3 regions of the Yersinia intermedia genome follow, and region 1 is predicted to be linked to each of the others. Evidence: predicted binding sites of a transcription regulator. Region 1 holds the regulator's gene; each other region holds the start of a gene.

Region 1 (5,658 bases):
CGAAAGACCCTCGGGCCATTATCGATAAACACATGACTAGGCAGTTGCACGCCATCGATTTCCAATGGAATCAAGGGGTCGGGCAGGTCTTGTGCTTGACACTGCGCTCGCAAAGTCAGCAAATCAGCCTTAGAATTGTAAGGCAAAACGTACAGAATAGGACGAGAGGGGTCTAGCCCTAACTCAGTCACAGGGTCTGCCGGAATAACCTTGCTTTTTACCAACAGTTTAAGTGGTAAATTCAGTAACTTATAATATATTTTACGCCAACCTGACATAACTACATGAAGCCTCTTGTTAGCAATTCGTCGCAAGGATACCAGAAACTGGTTTTGAGATCTGTGGTGATAAGACAACAGAAAGCGGCAAAAATCATCATTAACTTAAGATAAAGGCAATAAAACATGGCGAATCAATCAACAGGGCTGGCCCGAGTCTATAAAGCGGCCGGTTATTCTGTGAAAGGCTTAACGGCTGCCTGGAAAAACGAAGCAGCTTTTCGCCAGGAAGCTGTCGCCGCCATCATCGCTATCATACTGGCCTTCTGGTTAGATGTAGATGCTATCGCACGCCTTTTATTAATTGGTAGCGTCATTTTAGTGATCATCATCGAAGTCATTAATAGTGCGATTGAGGCGGTGGTGGACAGGATTGGCAGTGAGCTCCATGAGCTATCGGGGCGTGCCAAAGATATGGGGTCTGCGGCGGTATTTCTCGCCATCTTATTAGCGCTATTTGTCTGGATAACGGTACTTTGGCAGCATGCTGGTTAATGTTATGACGAACAATGCCGCAGAAATAAGCTGTGATTAATCCCTGTTTTTATTCACTCTTTGGTTCCCAACACCCGCTTACCTGTATATACTCACAGCAAGACTGTATAAACAAACAGGGGGCGGAATGAAAGCACTTACTACCAGACAGCAAGAGGTTTATGACCTGGTTCGCGATCACCTAGCGCAAACCGGCATGCCACCGACCCGTGCCGAAATTGCGCAGCGTCTGGGGTTTCGCTCTCCTAACGCCGCTGAAGAGCATTTAAAAGCACTGGCCCGTAAAGGTGTCATTGAGATTGTTTCTGGCGCTTCCCGTGGCATTCGCTTGCTGATGGAAGAAGAAGATGGCCTGCCACTGATTGGCCGGGTTGCCGCAGGTGAGCCTTTGCTGGCACAGCAGCATATCGAAGGGCACTACAAAGTAGACCCATCGATGTTTAAGCCGAGTGCAGATTTTCTGTTGCGGGTTAATGGGATGTCGATGAGAGATATCGGCATTCTGGATGGTGACCTATTAGCGGTACATAAAACGCAAGATGTGCGTAACGGGCAAGTGGTTGTGGCACGAATTGACGATGAAGTAACGGTAAAACGCTTGAAAAAACAAGGTAATATCGTACAGCTTCTGCCAGAGAATAGTGAGTTCCAACCCATTATTGTCGATCTGCGCGAGCAGAGCTTTACTATTGAAGGACTGGCCGTCGGTGTTATCCGTAATGGCGACTGGATCTAACATTAGCGTTTTATATTGAACTGATAAGCCGTTCCTGCTCAGGAGCGGCTTTTTATTATCGTTAATTGCCTCAATAGGCTATTCAGATGCCCAAAATAATTGGTGTTGCAAGTAGGCAGCCAGCAAGCGACAAATCTGCCGGGAGCTGATTTAAAGGTTACTTGCAGCAGTCTCACAGAAGTGAGGTTTATAGATGGGCCAAGTAACAAGTGTAGCTAACACCTGATAGCTTCAGTATAAAGGATATAATTAGATTGAGACGATTCTGACAATAAGTTATTACCTACTGTTTTAACTGAATAATATGAATGTATATTTTTACTTTATAGTTCGATTTCTTGTGATTAATATTATCAAGGCTTTAATTATCAGTATCCTCTGCTATAGTTATTCCTACGGTAAGCGAAACAACGAAGTTTAATTTTAAATTATGACTGTGAGCGACTAATTTAAATATTGTTGTTTTCTCAATAGACGATGTTTATCGTGCTAATTTAAATAAACTGACTAATTCCCAAGGTAACGGAGATATTATGAATAAAGATCAAGCCGACGGTAACTGGAAGCAGTTTAAAGGTAAAGTGAAAGAAAAATGGGGCAAGTTGACCGACGATGACCTAACGGTAATTGAAGGTAAGCGTGACCAGTTAGTGGGTAAAATCCAGGAGAAATACGGCTATCAGAAAGAGCAAGCTGAGAAAGAAGTCAAAGCTTGGGAAGACCATAGCAAGTTTCGCTGGTAACAGCATGAAATGGAATTAAACTGCTATTGATATAAATTAATCGGGTCTCTCGTTTCATAGAATATGAATTATTAATCAATTCCGTATAATTATTGATAAATCAAATCCAATTATACTGATGTGATGATATTGTTTTAATAAAAGATATTCTGGTTGTACCTGTATTTATATCTGCCTTGGCACAAGGACGTGCCTTATAATTATTATCCTGTCGCATTGCTCGCGGCAGTCTGCTTTTTGCTCACCGATATATACCCACCAGGGATCTCTATCTATACCCTAAATAATTCGAGTTGCAGGAAGGCGGTAAGCGAGATACAAATCGGTCGGGAACCGATTTGAACAGCATTTATGCTAGCCCGCAGGATGAGGCTCATTAATCCCGATGAGCTTACATAAGTAAGTGATTCGGGTTATTGAGAGCAGCCAACACACATGCAGCTTGAAGTATGACGGGTATAAGGCAAAAGTAATTGGAGAGCAGCTAACATTGCTGCGGCTTCAATATCTTCAATTAGATATGCAACTATTTCTTTTTAGTGACAATAGAGTGGTCATGGTCACAATGATCATGGCTTTCACAGGCTTCAACTTCCCCGCATTCAGCACATAACCCGTGCGCTTCAACCACACTGTGACGCAGTGCAAAACCTGATTGTTTAGCTAGCTGCGCCAATGCTTCTTCAATACCCACAGTGGTACGTTCAGTGACTATTTTGCAGCGATCACAGATAAATAGTGCCGAGGTATGGGTTGGCTCTTCAAAATGATGGCATAGCACATAACTATTCGCTGACTCGACACGGTGGATAAAACCCTGCTCGAGCAAAAAATCCAATGCGCGATAAACCGTTGGAGGCTTGGCTTGCGGCTCAGAAACACGCAGCAAATCCAACAAATCATAAGCACTGATTGCGCCAGGTTGTTGTGCCATTAAGCGTAATACTTCAAGACGTTGCGGTGTCAGCCGGACGTTACGTTGTTGGCACAGCTCTTCAGCCTGAGCCAGCAGCTTTTCCTCATTGATAGGTTTCATGATATCCATCCCGCAGCATTCAAATTGAATTGATTTTATCATATTTAGCGTTAATCGCCGATAGATGAAAAGGCAAGGGGAAGGTGGGTATCACATTTTTGTTAAGTCATAGAATTCGATGACAGAACGATCAGCCGTAAGGTTCAATTATCACACCGGCAGCTATGGTGAGGTTCTATGGTATAATTACTCATTCCATCCCTTTGTAGGGTTCGCTCGGCGGGCAACTTCAATGGGTATTCGATGAAATAATAACCGATGAAATCACCGTAAATGCACGCAGCCCAGACTTTTTCCAGCACCCCGGCCACTAAGCCACACTACCCCCTGCAACGTTTTTCCGTCGCGCCGATGCTCGACTGGACTGATCGTCATTGTCGCTATTTTCATCGTTTGTTAACCAAGCAGACCTTGTTATATACCGAGATGGTCACCACCGGTGCCATTATTCATGGCAAAGCTGACTATCTGGCTTATAGCGAACAGGATCATCCGGTGGCACTGCAGCTTGGGGGCAGTGACCCGCAAGCACTGGCACATTGTGCCAAATTGGCTGAACAACGCGGCTACAATGAAATAAACCTGAATGTGGGTTGCCCATCTGATCGGGTGCAAAATGGTCGTTTCGGCGCTTGCCTGATGGGTGAGGCTGAACTGGTCGCTGACTGCATTAAAGCTATGCGTGATGTGGTTTCTATTCCTGTCACCGTTAAAACTCGTATCGGCATTGACCAACTGGATAGCTATGAGTTCTTGTGCGAGTTTGTGCAAACGGTGGCAGACCGTGGTGAATGCGATATCTTTACCATTCATGCTCGTAAAGCCTGGCTCTCAGGGCTTAGTCCGAAAGAGAACCGTGAAGTGCCACCGCTGGATTATGAGCGGGTTTATCAGCTCAAGCGTGATTTCCCAACACTGACTATTGCCATTAACGGTGGTGTGAAAACGCTGGCTGAAGCCAAAGAGCATCTTAAACATCTTGATGGGGTGATGATGGGCCGCGAAGCCTACCAAAATCCAAGCATTTTGACCCAAGTCGATCGAGAACTGTTTGATGCGAATGCCCCTGTAGTCGATAGCGTTAAGGCGATTGAAGCACTTTATCCTTATATCGAACAGGAGTTGTCTCGCGGCGCTTATCTGGGCCACATCACCCGGCATATTCTTGGTATCTTTCAGGGGATCCCTGGTGCGCGTCAATGGCGTCGCCATCTAAGTGAAAATGCCCATAAGCCCGGTGCCGGTGTCGCCGTAGTAGAGCAAGCCTTAGCGCTGGTCACTCGGCCTTATACCCTTCGTCCTTGAAGTCGCAGGGTTGTTAGCTACGTTTACTTACCCGAATCACTTACTTGAGTAAATGATTCGGGATGCGTTCACTTGCTGCCTACCTGCGATGCTAATTACTTTGGGTATAATAAAATAGCTATAAGTTAGTCAAATCGACCATGCCTATCTGTTTTTCTGGTAGGCATTTATATTACTTAATAAGTAAATTCAATGTATTAGCTGATGCATTAAAGTTGGCATGCTTCTTGTAATACTTCTTATAAAATCCCCGATTTGTTCGTTATATTTAATGATGTGGTTGTGGGACACACACAATTATTAAGGAGTCAGCCATGTTTGAAATTCTCTTTGTTATCGGCTTTTTTATCATGCTGATGGTAACCGGTATATCCCTGCTAGGGATCTTCGCTGCATTACTGGTGGCTGCCGCTTTTATGATGTTGGGCGGCTTATTCGTCATGATGATTAAGCTGTTACCTTGGTTGATTCTGGCGGTGGTGGCGGTCTGGATATGGCGTTCGATGCAGAAACCGATAGTCAGGCGTTACTAAAATTTTACTTTCTTGCGGCAGCGATCACAGCCTGAAAGATTAGTGGGGCGAATCCGAGGGAAAACGTATTTTTTCTCGAGCGTGCTTGCTAGGATGCTAACCGATACGATTTGGTATCACATTTTTCATCCCTGCCAGAGGTAAAAATAGCCGTATAAACGGCAGTTAGCTCTGACAGAATACGCTGCTGTGCCCCTACATGTGCATCAAAGAAAGCGTTGTAAAGAAGGGCTCCCTAATCGGAGCCCTTTGTTTTTTCAACAATATTACTGAGGAATGGCCAGACAACTTACGGTATCAGTAAGCTGGATCCTGTGGTCTGGCGGCTTTCTAAAATTTGATGGGCACGGTGAGCATCACGCAACGGGAATTGCTGTGCCTTTGCCACATCGACATTAATTGCTCCGCTAGCAATCAGTGAAAACAGTTCGTGGCTGGCACTTTCTAACTCTTGCCGATTGGTGACATAAGTGTTGAGAGAGGGGCGAGTAACATATAGCCCGCCTTTTTGGTTCAGGATGGCAAGATCTAC
Region 2 (5,658 bases), 1.7 Mb from region 1:
AGAGCGGGAGATTGGTATTACCGAGCTTTCTCAACGGGTAATGATGCCAAAAAGTACGGTTTACCGCTTTCTCCAGACCATGAAATCCTTGGGGTATGTTGCCCAGGAAGGCGAATCAGAGAAATACTCCCTTACGCTGAAGTTGTTTGAGCTGGGGGCTAAAGCGTTACAAAATGTTGATTTGATTCGTAGCGCAGATATACAGATGCGTGAATTATCTAATGAAACTCGTGAAACTATTCACTTGGGCGCATTGGATGAAGACAGCATTGTTTATATTCATAAAATTGATTCTATGTATAACCTGCGGATGCATTCCCGTATTGGTCGTCGTAACCCACTGCACAGTACTGCAATTGGTAAAGTGTTATTGGCGTGGCGTGACCGTGGTGAAGTAGAGGAAATCTTGTCTCATATCGAGTTCACCCGTAGCACTAAACACACTCTGGATAGCGCGGCTGCATTATTGCCAGTGCTGGATCTGGTGCGTGAGCAGGGCTTTGGCGAAGATGTCGAGGAGCAAGAAGAAGGTTTACGTTGTATCGCTGTACCTGTTTTTGACCGTTTCGGTGTAGTGATCGCGGGTTTAAGTATTTCATACCCAACACTGCGTTTCTCTGAAGATAGCAAAAGTAATATTGTTAAATCTTTGCATCGCGCGGCACGTAACATCTCAGAACAAATGGGTTATCGCGAATATCCTTTCTGAGGAGAAAGCGAAATAGGGTAAATACTTTATAATTATTGGATATTTTTAATCGGCTGTTAATTATAACTATTTATTCCTTCCCACACCGGACGGCTCCTTTAACCAGGGGCCGTTTTTTTTGGCAAATACCTTGCCGCCAAGGTGTAAGTGATCCGACGGCCAGGTGAGTTGTTAAAACAGCCATAACGGTAATTAATTTCTATGTATAATTATTGATCTAATACTATTTCTTGTGCTTAGTATTATTCCATCTTGTGATTTGTTAATTAAATGTATTGTTGACAGTCCATTTAATTCGGTTGGGTCACTATAACCGTGCTTAATCATATTATAGGGAGAAAAATGATGAGGAAGTTATTAAGCGCGGGTTTGTTACTGCTATTGGCGGGGTGTAGTAGCCCTCACAGTGACCGGCCGCATAAACTGATCGACCGTGGTGAGTATAAAATCGATACTAATAATCCATCAGTGGCTCAAAATGAGCGGGTGCGGTTTTTAGTGCTTCATTATACTGCAACAGATGATGCTGAATCACTACGCATACTGACTCAGGGCGATGTTAGCGCTCATTATTTGGTAAAAACGCATCCTGAGAATGTTGGGGGTAAACCTGTTGTTTTGCAATTGGTGCCTGAAAGCCAAAGAGCCTGGCATGCAGGGGTGAGTTACTGGGAAGGGCGCACGAGTCTCAATGATACCTCTATAGGTATCGAAATCGTCAATAAGGGCTTCACTGAGAGGATGTTGGGTAGAAAGTGGTACCCTTACAATGAATCTCAGATTGAATTGATTGAGCGCCTTAGCAGAGATATTGTCGAGCGTTATAATATCGCGCCGATGAATGTCGTGGCTCACAGCGATATCGCCCCACAGCGAAAGTCTGATCCCGGCCCGTTATTCCCATGGAAACGTTTAGCCGAGCAAGGCATAGGCGCTTGGCCAGATGACGCAACAGTTGCTAAGTATATTAATGGCCGAAATAAGTATGATATCGGCTCTGTTACTGTTATTCAGCAGGCATTGGCCCGTTATGGTTATCAAATCCCACAAAACGGCGTGTTGGATAATGAAACCATTCAGGTTATTAAGGCTTTTCAGATGCATTTCAGGGCGCAAAATATTCGCGGCGTACCGGATATAGAAACTGAAGCTATCGCCTTAGCATTGGTTGAGAAATATCACCCCCAGGGCAGTTAACGATTACCAATTGGCCCGCGGCAATGGCTGTTTAAACGCAGAAAGCCAGTCATTTTACTGACTGGCTTTCTGAATAATGACAATAGAGTGGCTAATTAGCGTTGTTTATTGATGCGCTAAATCGCCATCGTCGTCACTGTTGAGAATTTCTTTATCTGTCTGTTTCATCAATTGGCTGGTAATGGTACCGGCGGTCATTGAACCGCTAACGTTCAGCGCGGTCCGGCCCATATCAATCAATGGCTCAACAGAGATCAATAAAGCAACCAATGTGACTGGCAAGCCCAGTGCAGGCAACACAATCAGTGCGGCGAAGGTTGCACCACCACCAACACCCGCAACACCGGCAGAACTGATGGTTACGATCCCCACCAGTGTGGCAATCCATACTGGATCCAGCGGGTTGATGCCTACCGTTGGCGCAACCATAACGGCCAGCATTGCAGGATAAAGACCAGCACAGCCATTTTGCCCTATGGTGGCACCAAAGGAGGCAGAGAAGCTGGCGATAGACTCAGGGACACCCAAGCGGCGGGTTTGAGCTTCCACATTCAGCGGAATACTGGCCGCGCTGGAACGGCTGGTAAAGGCGAAGGTCAGAACCGGCCAGACTTTGCGGAAGAATTTCAACGGATTGATGCCGGTCAATGACAGCAACACAGCGTGAACCACAAACATAATTGCCAGGCCAAGGTAGGAGGCAACGACAAAGCTACCTAGCTTGATAATGTCTTGAATGTTAGAGCCGGCCACAACTTTGGTCATTAATGCCAATACGCCGTAGGGCGTCAGCTTCATGACCAGACGAACCAGTTTCATTACCCAAGCTTGCAGTGTATCGATAGCCACTAATACGCGTTGGCCTTTCTTAACATCATCTTTCAGCAGTTGCAGTGAGGCAATACCGAGGAAAGTCGCGAAAATAACCACGCTGATAATTGAGGTCGGACTGGCTCCGGTCAAATCGGCAAACGGGTTTTTCGGAATAAATGACAGGATCAACTGCGGTACTGTCAAGTCCGTCACTTTGCTTAAGTAGTTACTTTCAATGGCACTCAAACGTGCCGTTTCTTGCGTACCTTGCACCAGACCTTCTGCGGTTAAACCAAACAGATTGGTAACCAGCACCCCAACCAGGGCAGCAATTAGCGTAGTGAACAGCAAAGTACCGATTGTCAGGACGCTGATTTTGCCTAGCGAAGAGGCATTATGCAGTTTAGCGACAGCGCTCAATATTGAGGCGAATACCAGCGGCATAACAATCATTTGCAATAATTGCACATAACCATTTCCGACAATATTAAACCAGGTGATGGACTCTTTCAGTACCGGGTTATCAGCACCGTATACCCATTGCAAGCCCAGACCAAATAGCACACCCAGTGCCAAGCCAACCAAGACTTTCTTAGCCAGACTCCATTGTTTATGGCGGGTTTGTGCCAATAGTAATAGCAGTGCTACAAATACCAGCACGTTAATCACAAGCGGAAGGTTCATCCCCATATCTCCAAATTATTATTTTAAATACTGGCTACATATTCTATTGCTATTTTTATCTAGAACAGAGCCAAGCACCGTCATGGTGCAATTAGCCGTATATGGTAGCAGTTCCTTTTCAGGCTCACTTATATCCAAAAAGAATGGCATATAAATTTTTCGCCTGATTTGTATGGAATATATTCAGATTGGTGATTATTCACCCATTAAAATGTGATCACAATCGAAAGTTTTTCAATTGTTCCATATAGGATAGCAGGGGAATGGTGGTATCAGTTTGCCAATAGACGGAAAAACAAACTAATAGAACACAGAATACGCGTTCTAATTGATTGCCTTTTTGTGGGCGTAATAGCGGAATACAGAATCGCCAGCGGCAAGGCCATAACAGCGGTACACCAGCAGGTGTGAGCATATCTGCCAGCAAATGGCTGAAATAGCCAATAATCATTGCATGGAACGCATCTGCGGGAATAATCCAATCGCGTGAGATGTCCATTTGAAATAGTGCCACACCACCGATAACTGCCAAGAGGCTATGGGTAAACCCACGATGGCCAAATGCGCGGGCAATGGGGGTAGAGAGCCACTTTAACCGCTGGCCAAGGATTGACTTTGGATGATCAATATCGGGTAGCAGGGAAGTTAGCAGGGCGCCAGGTATAATATGCCACCAGTCACCCTGTGCCAGTTCCGGTGTTAGACCGACTTTTTTGGCAAAGATAGCGCAGGCGACAGAAAAAATAAGGTGTCCTTCCCCTGTCATACTTGAATTCCGAATCTGTAGCTGTTGATTTATCCAGTATATGAGATTTATCTTGGCGTGGATAGCCGTTACGCTGTAACTAAATGTCTCATTTTTCTCTGGCTGAGTGCAGGGAGTTTAGCGTGAGTATTCAGGGGGGAAATATCAGGTCTAGGGCTGAAATGACGTTACATAGATAAAAAAAGGGGAAAAGTGACCGGGAGTCGACTTTTCCCCAAAGTAATACGGTATGGGCATAATTTAACAAATAATGATGAGGGTACTCATAACGACATAATACTTAGAAGCTGTACTGCACACCGACACGGTAGCGAGTTTGACGTTCGTCAGTCGTTTTGCTACCCGCTACGTTGCCGATAGCAACATATGGCTTCCAGTTTTTATCCCATTTGTAAGCAATTTTCAGATCATGACTCCATTCTTCTTTTTCTTTATTTGCCAGAATTTCATCTTCAGATTTCTTGTAGTTTAATTCGTATTCCGCTGAATAGTCTTTCAAGAAGCTATAAGCAAACAGCATGGTGAACTCATGGCCTTTTTCTGTTGCTTTGCTCTGAGCTGGCTGGTTACGCTTGTAATATGGGCGATAACGCAGTGAAGTAGAGAAATCATCAGTGAAGGACACTTTACCGCGCAAGTAAGGGCGATAGTTGTTCGAGTCAGATGATGACTCTAATGAGAAGCCAGGCTCAATCTGGAACGTTTTGTTGAATTGATAAACATAGCTGGCAACCACTTCGGTGCCATTACTGACTTGCTCATTAAACGGTTTATTCGGCGTAGTATCAGAGCTGTGCTGGCCCCATTTCCCTTCTAAAGATAAACCAAAACCATTGGCAAAACGGTTGGAGATCAATAAACGGTCTTTATGATCAGATTTACTGGTATCTTTCATTTCATGCCGATAGTCAATTGTTGTTGCAACAGAACTAAAACTGATAACAGATGCCACTGCCAAAGTAAGTAATTTAAATTTCATTTTTATGTAATCCCAGGGTTATGGTTATTTAAAACAACAATCATTAACAAATTTATAAAAATCAACACACGACTAAAAAACAATTCCACAATCAAAGAAACAACGTTTCACTTTATGTGGATTCATATTCTATTTATATAGATAATTATTTGTGTGATCCAGATCTTTCTTATCGATTAATTTTTTAATCAGATATTAATTTGTGATGGCGATCTAATTGGTTATTATTTTTTATTTATAAAACAAAATAACCCCGCCAAATTAATGGCAGGGTTTAATGACAACTTAAGTTAAATAGAATTACATATTATCTCATGGCGCGTTTCAGGATACGGTCACCTTGTTTATTAAAGTATTCCGCAGATTCTTCAACAGATTTCTGACCATAATCGATATATTGAATTGCATCCCGGAACAATGAAACGATTTGTGGGTCGTCAAAGTATGGTGATGTTTTCATTTCATGTGGTAGTTCTAATGCCATATTTAAACCAGCAACAGATGGATCTT
Region 3 (5,658 bases), 2.0 Mb from region 1:
ATTGCTGGAGGTGCTGTATGGCGTTTGTCGCTGATAATCCACGATTACCTTTGGTTGATAAACCGGCGATTGCGGCTGCATTTAGCCGGGCTGCTGGCAGTTACGACTCAGCGGCATGTTTACAGCGAGAAACGGGGAATACCTTATTGGCGCTGGGTAATCAGCATCCGGGGGCGTCAGTGCTGGATGCCGGGTGCGGTACTGGCTATTTCAGCCGCTGTTGGCGTGAACGAGACAGATTTGTTACTGCGCTAGATTTGGCCGCTGGAATGTTGGATCACGCCCGCCGGCAACAGGCTGCTGATAGCTATTTATTGGCTGATATTGAAAATATACCGCTGCCAGATCAAACAGTTGATATTTGTTTTAGTAATCTGGCGCTACAGTGGTGTGCTGATTTACCGCAGGCGTTAGCTGAGCTATATCGTGTCACTCGGGCTGGCGGCATCATCCTGTTTTCTACCTTGGCAAAAGGATCTCTTGATGAGTTGGGGCAGGCGTGGCAACAGGTAGATGGTAAACGCCATGTGAATGATTTTCTCCCCTTTCAACATATCAGTGACGCTTGTCAGGGGTATCGCCATCACCTGACTACCGAGTTATATCAGCAACAGTTTCCTGATGTGATAGCGCTTATGCGCTCTCTGCAAGGCATAGGCGCTACGCATTTACATCAGGGGCGTGATGCCGGGTTAAGTGGTCGTCAGCGGCTGGTGGCCCTGCAACGCGCTTATAGCACTCAATCTGGCACCTACCCGCTGAGTTACCACTTAGTTTATGGGGTTATCTATCGTGACTAAACGTTGGTTTATCACTGGCACGGATACTGATGTCGGTAAGACAGTTGCCAGTTGTGCCTTACTGCAAGCCGCAGCCCAACAGGGCTATCGCACCGCCGGTTATAAACCGGTGGCATCCGGCAGCCAGATGACGCCTGACGGATTGCGTAACAGCGATGCTTTGGCACTACAGGCAAACAGCAGTGAGGCACTCAGTTATTCACAGGTGAATCCATTCACGTTTCTGGAAGCGACCTCACCCCATATTGCCAGTGCCAGTGAAGGGCGTGAGATTGATTTGTCAGTTTTATCGCAAGGGCTACAACAGCTTGAGCACGCGGCAGAATGGGTATTGATCGAAGGGGCTGGCGGCTGGTTTACGCCACTGTCGCCACAGGCAACTTTTGCCGATTGGGTACAGCGAGAGCAATTCCCGGTGATTATGGTTGTTGGTATAAAACTGGGATGTATCAATCATGCTTTGTTGACCGCTTTGGCTATCCGGCAAGCTGGGCTGACACTGGCGGGCTGGGTTGCCAACGAGGTGATACCTGCGGGGGAGCGACAAGTTGAGTATATGGCAACATTGACACAGATGATCAGCGCCCCGCGATTAGGTGTCGTCCCCTATCTGACGGATCTTGACGTGAATCCTATCACCCGGCGGCGTGATCTTGGCGGCTATCTGGATTTGGGGCTTTTGGCTGACACAGAAATGAACTAAATCACCACGTGAATTTTTCACTACGATATGGCACTAAAGGGCTAATAGACATTATTAGCCCTGGTTTTTTTGCTGAGTATGGCCGGTGTTATCGGCTTTAGCTCGCGTGAGAGGGGAACAGTTCTGCGCCATATCAACTGGCCAAATGCTCAATAATCATGTCTTCATCCAATTGAGCCAATGTCCCTTGTGCCACATTTCTACCGCCTGCCATCAAACAAAATCGATCTGCAACATGTTGAATAAAAGCTAAACGATGTTCAACTAACAGCACTGTCAGACCCAGGCTACGGCTGAGTTGATGCAGGATATTGCCAATATCCTCACTCAACGGCGGTAAAACTCCACTCCCAGGTTCATCAAGGATCAGTAATTCTGGCTCTGCCACCAGTGCTCTGGCAATGGCTAACTGCTGTTGTTGATTGCGGGTTAGCTCCCCGCCGCGCTGGGTGCGTTTATCATACAGTTGCGGGAACAAATCAAAAATCCATCCCGGAATTTGGCGCGATTTATAGCGGCCTGCCAGCACGGCTATCAGCATATTCTCCTCCACACTCAGTTGAGAGAAAATCTGTTGCCCTTGTGGTACATAGCCGATACCCAGAGCAGTGCGCCCCTCAACGGGTTGTTGTAGCAAATTCTGTGGCGGTTCATGGTTCGGTTGCCAGGTCATGGTGCCACTCTTAATCGGCAGATGTCCCATGATGCAATTAATTAATGTTGTTTTCCCTACCCCATTGCGGCCAATCAGGCAGGTACATTGCCCACGAGGGATCTCCAGATTAATATCCCAAAGGATATGATTCTGACCATAGTATTGATTTACAGCGGTTAAACTCAGCATCAGTGCTTCTCCTCAGTCGATCTCAGTAGCTCACAGGTGACCCAGTGTTCTGTAACGGCTAGCGAAGGATTAACCAGCAAATCTGCATACTTGATAGCGGCAGTACAACATAAAACACCACACTTCTAACGGGTGGTTGTTGGCGTAAATTGAGGTGAAATGGGTTAATTGTGGTGTTAAATGGTATCAACAGGTTATTTTTGCCCCTAATCACCCTGAGATAGGATGGTTTTTGGTTCATGAATATGTTGCACCGCTTTAGACCATTTCCTCTTTCACTCCTCTGTTCTATAGATATAAAGCAACTCTTGGGCCAAGTTGCCATGCAGAGGACAACATTTGTATGTTAACAGTCTGTAAATCGTTTTAACGTACAGATCAGGGCTGAAATGACCCAGACCACAGCGATAAAGGCGTAGAGTGACGGATAGCATGCACTTAAGCGGTGCTCTGCTGGAGATAATGGTGCAGAAAAAAACAGTAAGGCCAGAAGTGATTAGATGTGAGGGTGAGCTAGTGAAAGTTATAGAATTAGCAAGCTACATAGTTAGCACTAATTGAAATATACGGTGAAATAAAAATGTAAAAAAAACACTAAAAAAGCCAGTTAGTCCCTATTTCTTTCCCAAGCTTTGCTTTTCGCCAACTCCCAGCCGCTGTGGGGTTGAATGAGTTATCCACCATTCCTGTGGATAACCTTGTGCATTAGCCATAGAAAACTGATGGCAAGCGAGAGCGGACGCGGCTTGCGCTCCTGTTGTCCGCATTCTCTACTTTTTAATAATTTATTTTATTTTCAATGGGTTAATTAAAATCAAGCGCTGATAATTCATAGGCAGAATTGATGGATGATCTTTAATCAATTAGTTATCACTAATGCGTTTATGTTAACAGTTGGGGATAAAAATGCTTTTACAGTGCAACTGTCGTTTGTATGTCACTGTAACGAGGCAAACAATCTCTTGGTTAAAGAAATTCCTACATTTTGGTGCTTGAAGCTGGTTTTATATCCAGTATCATAGGGGTGGCAAAATTCTATGGGGCTTTCATAATTAGCCTCCTGATAGTGTGTATTTCTCCGGCGGGTAGCAAATTCATGAGTAAATTATTCAAACTACATTCTGAGTTTAAGCCAGCAGGCGACCAGCCTGAGGCTATCCGTAAGCTGGAAGAAGGGCTAGAGAATGGTCTGGCTCATCAGACACTGTTGGGGGTAACGGGATCGGGTAAAACCTTTACGATAGCCAATGTTATTGCTGATTTGAACCGCCCGACCATGGTGCTGGCACCCAATAAAACATTGGCAGCACAGCTTTATGGTGAGATGAAAGAGTTTTTCCCCGATAACGCGGTAGAGTATTTTGTCTCCTACTATGACTACTATCAGCCTGAAGCCTATGTCCCAAGCTCTGATACGTTTATCGAAAAAGACGCCTCGGTAAACGAGCATATTGAGCAAATGCGGCTATCGGCGACCAAAGCATTGTTGGAAAGGCGTGATGTCATCGTAGTGGCATCGGTCTCTGCGATTTATGGCCTGGGTGATCCTGACTTATACCTGAAAATGATGCTGCATCTGACTAAGGGTATGATCATCGATCAGCGCTCTATTTTGCGTCGCTTATCCGAATTGCAATACAGCCGTAATGATCAGGTATTCCAGCGCGGTACTTTCCGGGTGCGTGGTGAAGTCATCGACATCTTCCCTGCGGAATCTGATGAGTGGGCGCTGCGGGTAGAACTGTTTGATGAAGAGGTCGAGCGGTTGTCAATTTTTGATCCATTGACTGGCCAGTTACAGCATGAAGTACCGCGTTTTACGGTCTATCCTAAAACGCACTACGTTACCCCGCGTGAGCGTATTTTGCAGGCCATGGAAGAGATCAAAGTCGAACTGGCCGACCGGCGTCAGGTGCTATTAGCCAACAATAAGTTGTTGGAAGAGCAACGTATTAGCCAGCGGACCCAGTTTGACCTTGAAATGATGAATGAGCTGGGCTACTGCTCCGGTATTGAAAACTATTCACGTTACCTTTCCGGCCGTGGTCCCGGCGAAGCACCACCTACGTTATTTGACTATCTACCGGCTGACGGTTTGTTGGTGGTTGATGAATCCCACGTGACTATTCCGCAAATCGGCGGGATGTACAAAGGTGACCGCTCGCGCAAAGAAACACTGGTGGAATATGGTTTCCGGCTGCCATCGGCACTGGATAACCGGCCAATGCGTTTTGAAGAGTTTGAAGCACTGGCACCACAAACTATTTATGTTTCAGCAACTCCGGGTAAATATGAGCTGGAGAAATCCGGTGGCGATATCATCGATCAGGTCGTGCGGCCGACGGGCCTGCTCGATCCGTTAATTGAAGTACGGCCAGTAGCAACACAGGTCGATGACTTGCTATCAGAGATCCGTATTCGTGCAGCGATTAACGAGCGGGTACTGGTAACAACGCTGACTAAACGTATGGCCGAAGACCTGACTGAGTATCTGGGGGAGCATGGTGCCCGTGTTCGTTACCTGCATTCGGATATTGATACCGTTGAGCGGGTAGAGATTATTCGTGATCTGCGCTTGGGTGAGTTTGATGTACTGGTGGGGATCAACTTACTGCGCGAAGGTTTGGATATGCCAGAGGTTTCTCTGGTCGCAATTCTTGATGCTGATAAAGAAGGTTTCCTGCGTTCTGAACGCTCTTTAATCCAGACTATTGGTCGTGCCGCGCGTAACCTTAATGGTAAAGCGATACTGTATGGCGACAGAATTACCGCCTCAATGGAAAAGGCTATTGGTGAAACGGAACGGCGGCGTGTCAAACAGCAAACTTACAACGAAGAACGTGGCATCATTCCACAAGGGTTGAACAAGAAAATTGGCGATATTCTGCAACTGGGCCAACCCTCTTCCCGTGGTAAAGGGAAAGGGCGGGGCGGCAAAGTGGCTGATCCCAATAATTATCACGCCTTGCCACCGAAAGCGCTTGACCAGAAAATCCGTGAGCTGGAATCTAAAATGTACACCCATGCACAGAATCTGGAATTTGAGCAGGCGGCAGAACTGCGCGATCAAGTTCATCAGTTGCGCCAACAGTTTATCGCAATATCGTGATGCTCATTAGCCTCACATTGTGTGGTGGCCGTGTGGCAAATCAGGAATTTCTGCTTGCCGCATCAACCCATCCTGATTAAGGTGTGCGGCTAATAAAATCATCACCTAAATAGACTCAAATAACCTGGGGTGGCAGCTCGGTGGCAAGCCAACAATTCAGCAGCGCCAGGTCGGAAGAGTATAAAACGCGAGATAAATAATG

The links. Region 1 encodes LexA, which represses DNA repair genes until DNA is damaged. Its sites were predicted from a motif close to TNCTGTATGTACATACAGNA; they were not measured.
Region 2: EL015_RS09640 (metal-dependent hydrolase) is a predicted target of LexA. The motif match lies at 4,189-4,208, and genes of this name have one in related genera.
Region 3: uvrB (excinuclease ABC subunit UvrB) is a predicted target of LexA. The motif match lies at 3,344-3,363, and genes of this name have one in related genera.

Annotation. Positions count from the first base shown of each region.
Region 1 covers NZ_LR134116.1:394,605-400,262, forward strand. Annotated here, with positions in the region: gene plsB (glycerol-3-phosphate 1-O-acyltransferase PlsB) at 1-278, opposite strand, end outside; gene EL015_RS01795 (diacylglycerol kinase) at 405-773, shown strand; gene lexA (transcriptional repressor LexA) at 901-1,509, shown strand; gene EL015_RS01805 (CsbD family protein) at 2,043-2,252, shown strand; gene zur (zinc uptake transcriptional repressor Zur) at 2,779-3,288, opposite strand; gene dusA (tRNA dihydrouridine(20/20a) synthase DusA) at 3,562-4,593, shown strand; gene pspG (envelope stress response protein PspG) at 4,908-5,126, shown strand; gene EL015_RS01825 (quinone oxidoreductase) at 5,416-5,658, opposite strand, start outside.
Region 2 covers NZ_LR134116.1:2,115,519-2,121,176, forward strand. Annotated here, with positions in the region: gene kdgR (DNA-binding transcriptional regulator KdgR) at 1-709, shown strand, start outside; gene EL015_RS09630 (N-acetylmuramoyl-L-alanine amidase) at 1,055-1,906, shown strand; gene EL015_RS09635 (L-cystine transporter) at 2,012-3,403, opposite strand; gene EL015_RS09640 (metal-dependent hydrolase) at 3,621-4,169, opposite strand; gene EL015_RS09645 (oligogalacturonate-specific porin KdgM family protein) at 4,450-5,148, opposite strand; gene EL015_RS09650 (ABC transporter substrate-binding protein) at 5,456-5,658, opposite strand, start outside.
Region 3 covers NZ_LR134116.1:3,109,950-3,115,607, reverse strand. Annotated here, with positions in the region: gene bioF (8-amino-7-oxononanoate synthase) at 1-34, shown strand, start outside; gene bioC (malonyl-ACP O-methyltransferase BioC) at 18-800, shown strand; gene bioD (dethiobiotin synthase) at 793-1,503, shown strand; gene EL015_RS14230 (ABC transporter ATP-binding protein) at 1,637-2,347, opposite strand; gene uvrB (excinuclease ABC subunit UvrB) at 3,444-5,456, shown strand; gene EL015_RS14220 (VF530 family protein) at 5,656-5,658, shown strand, end outside.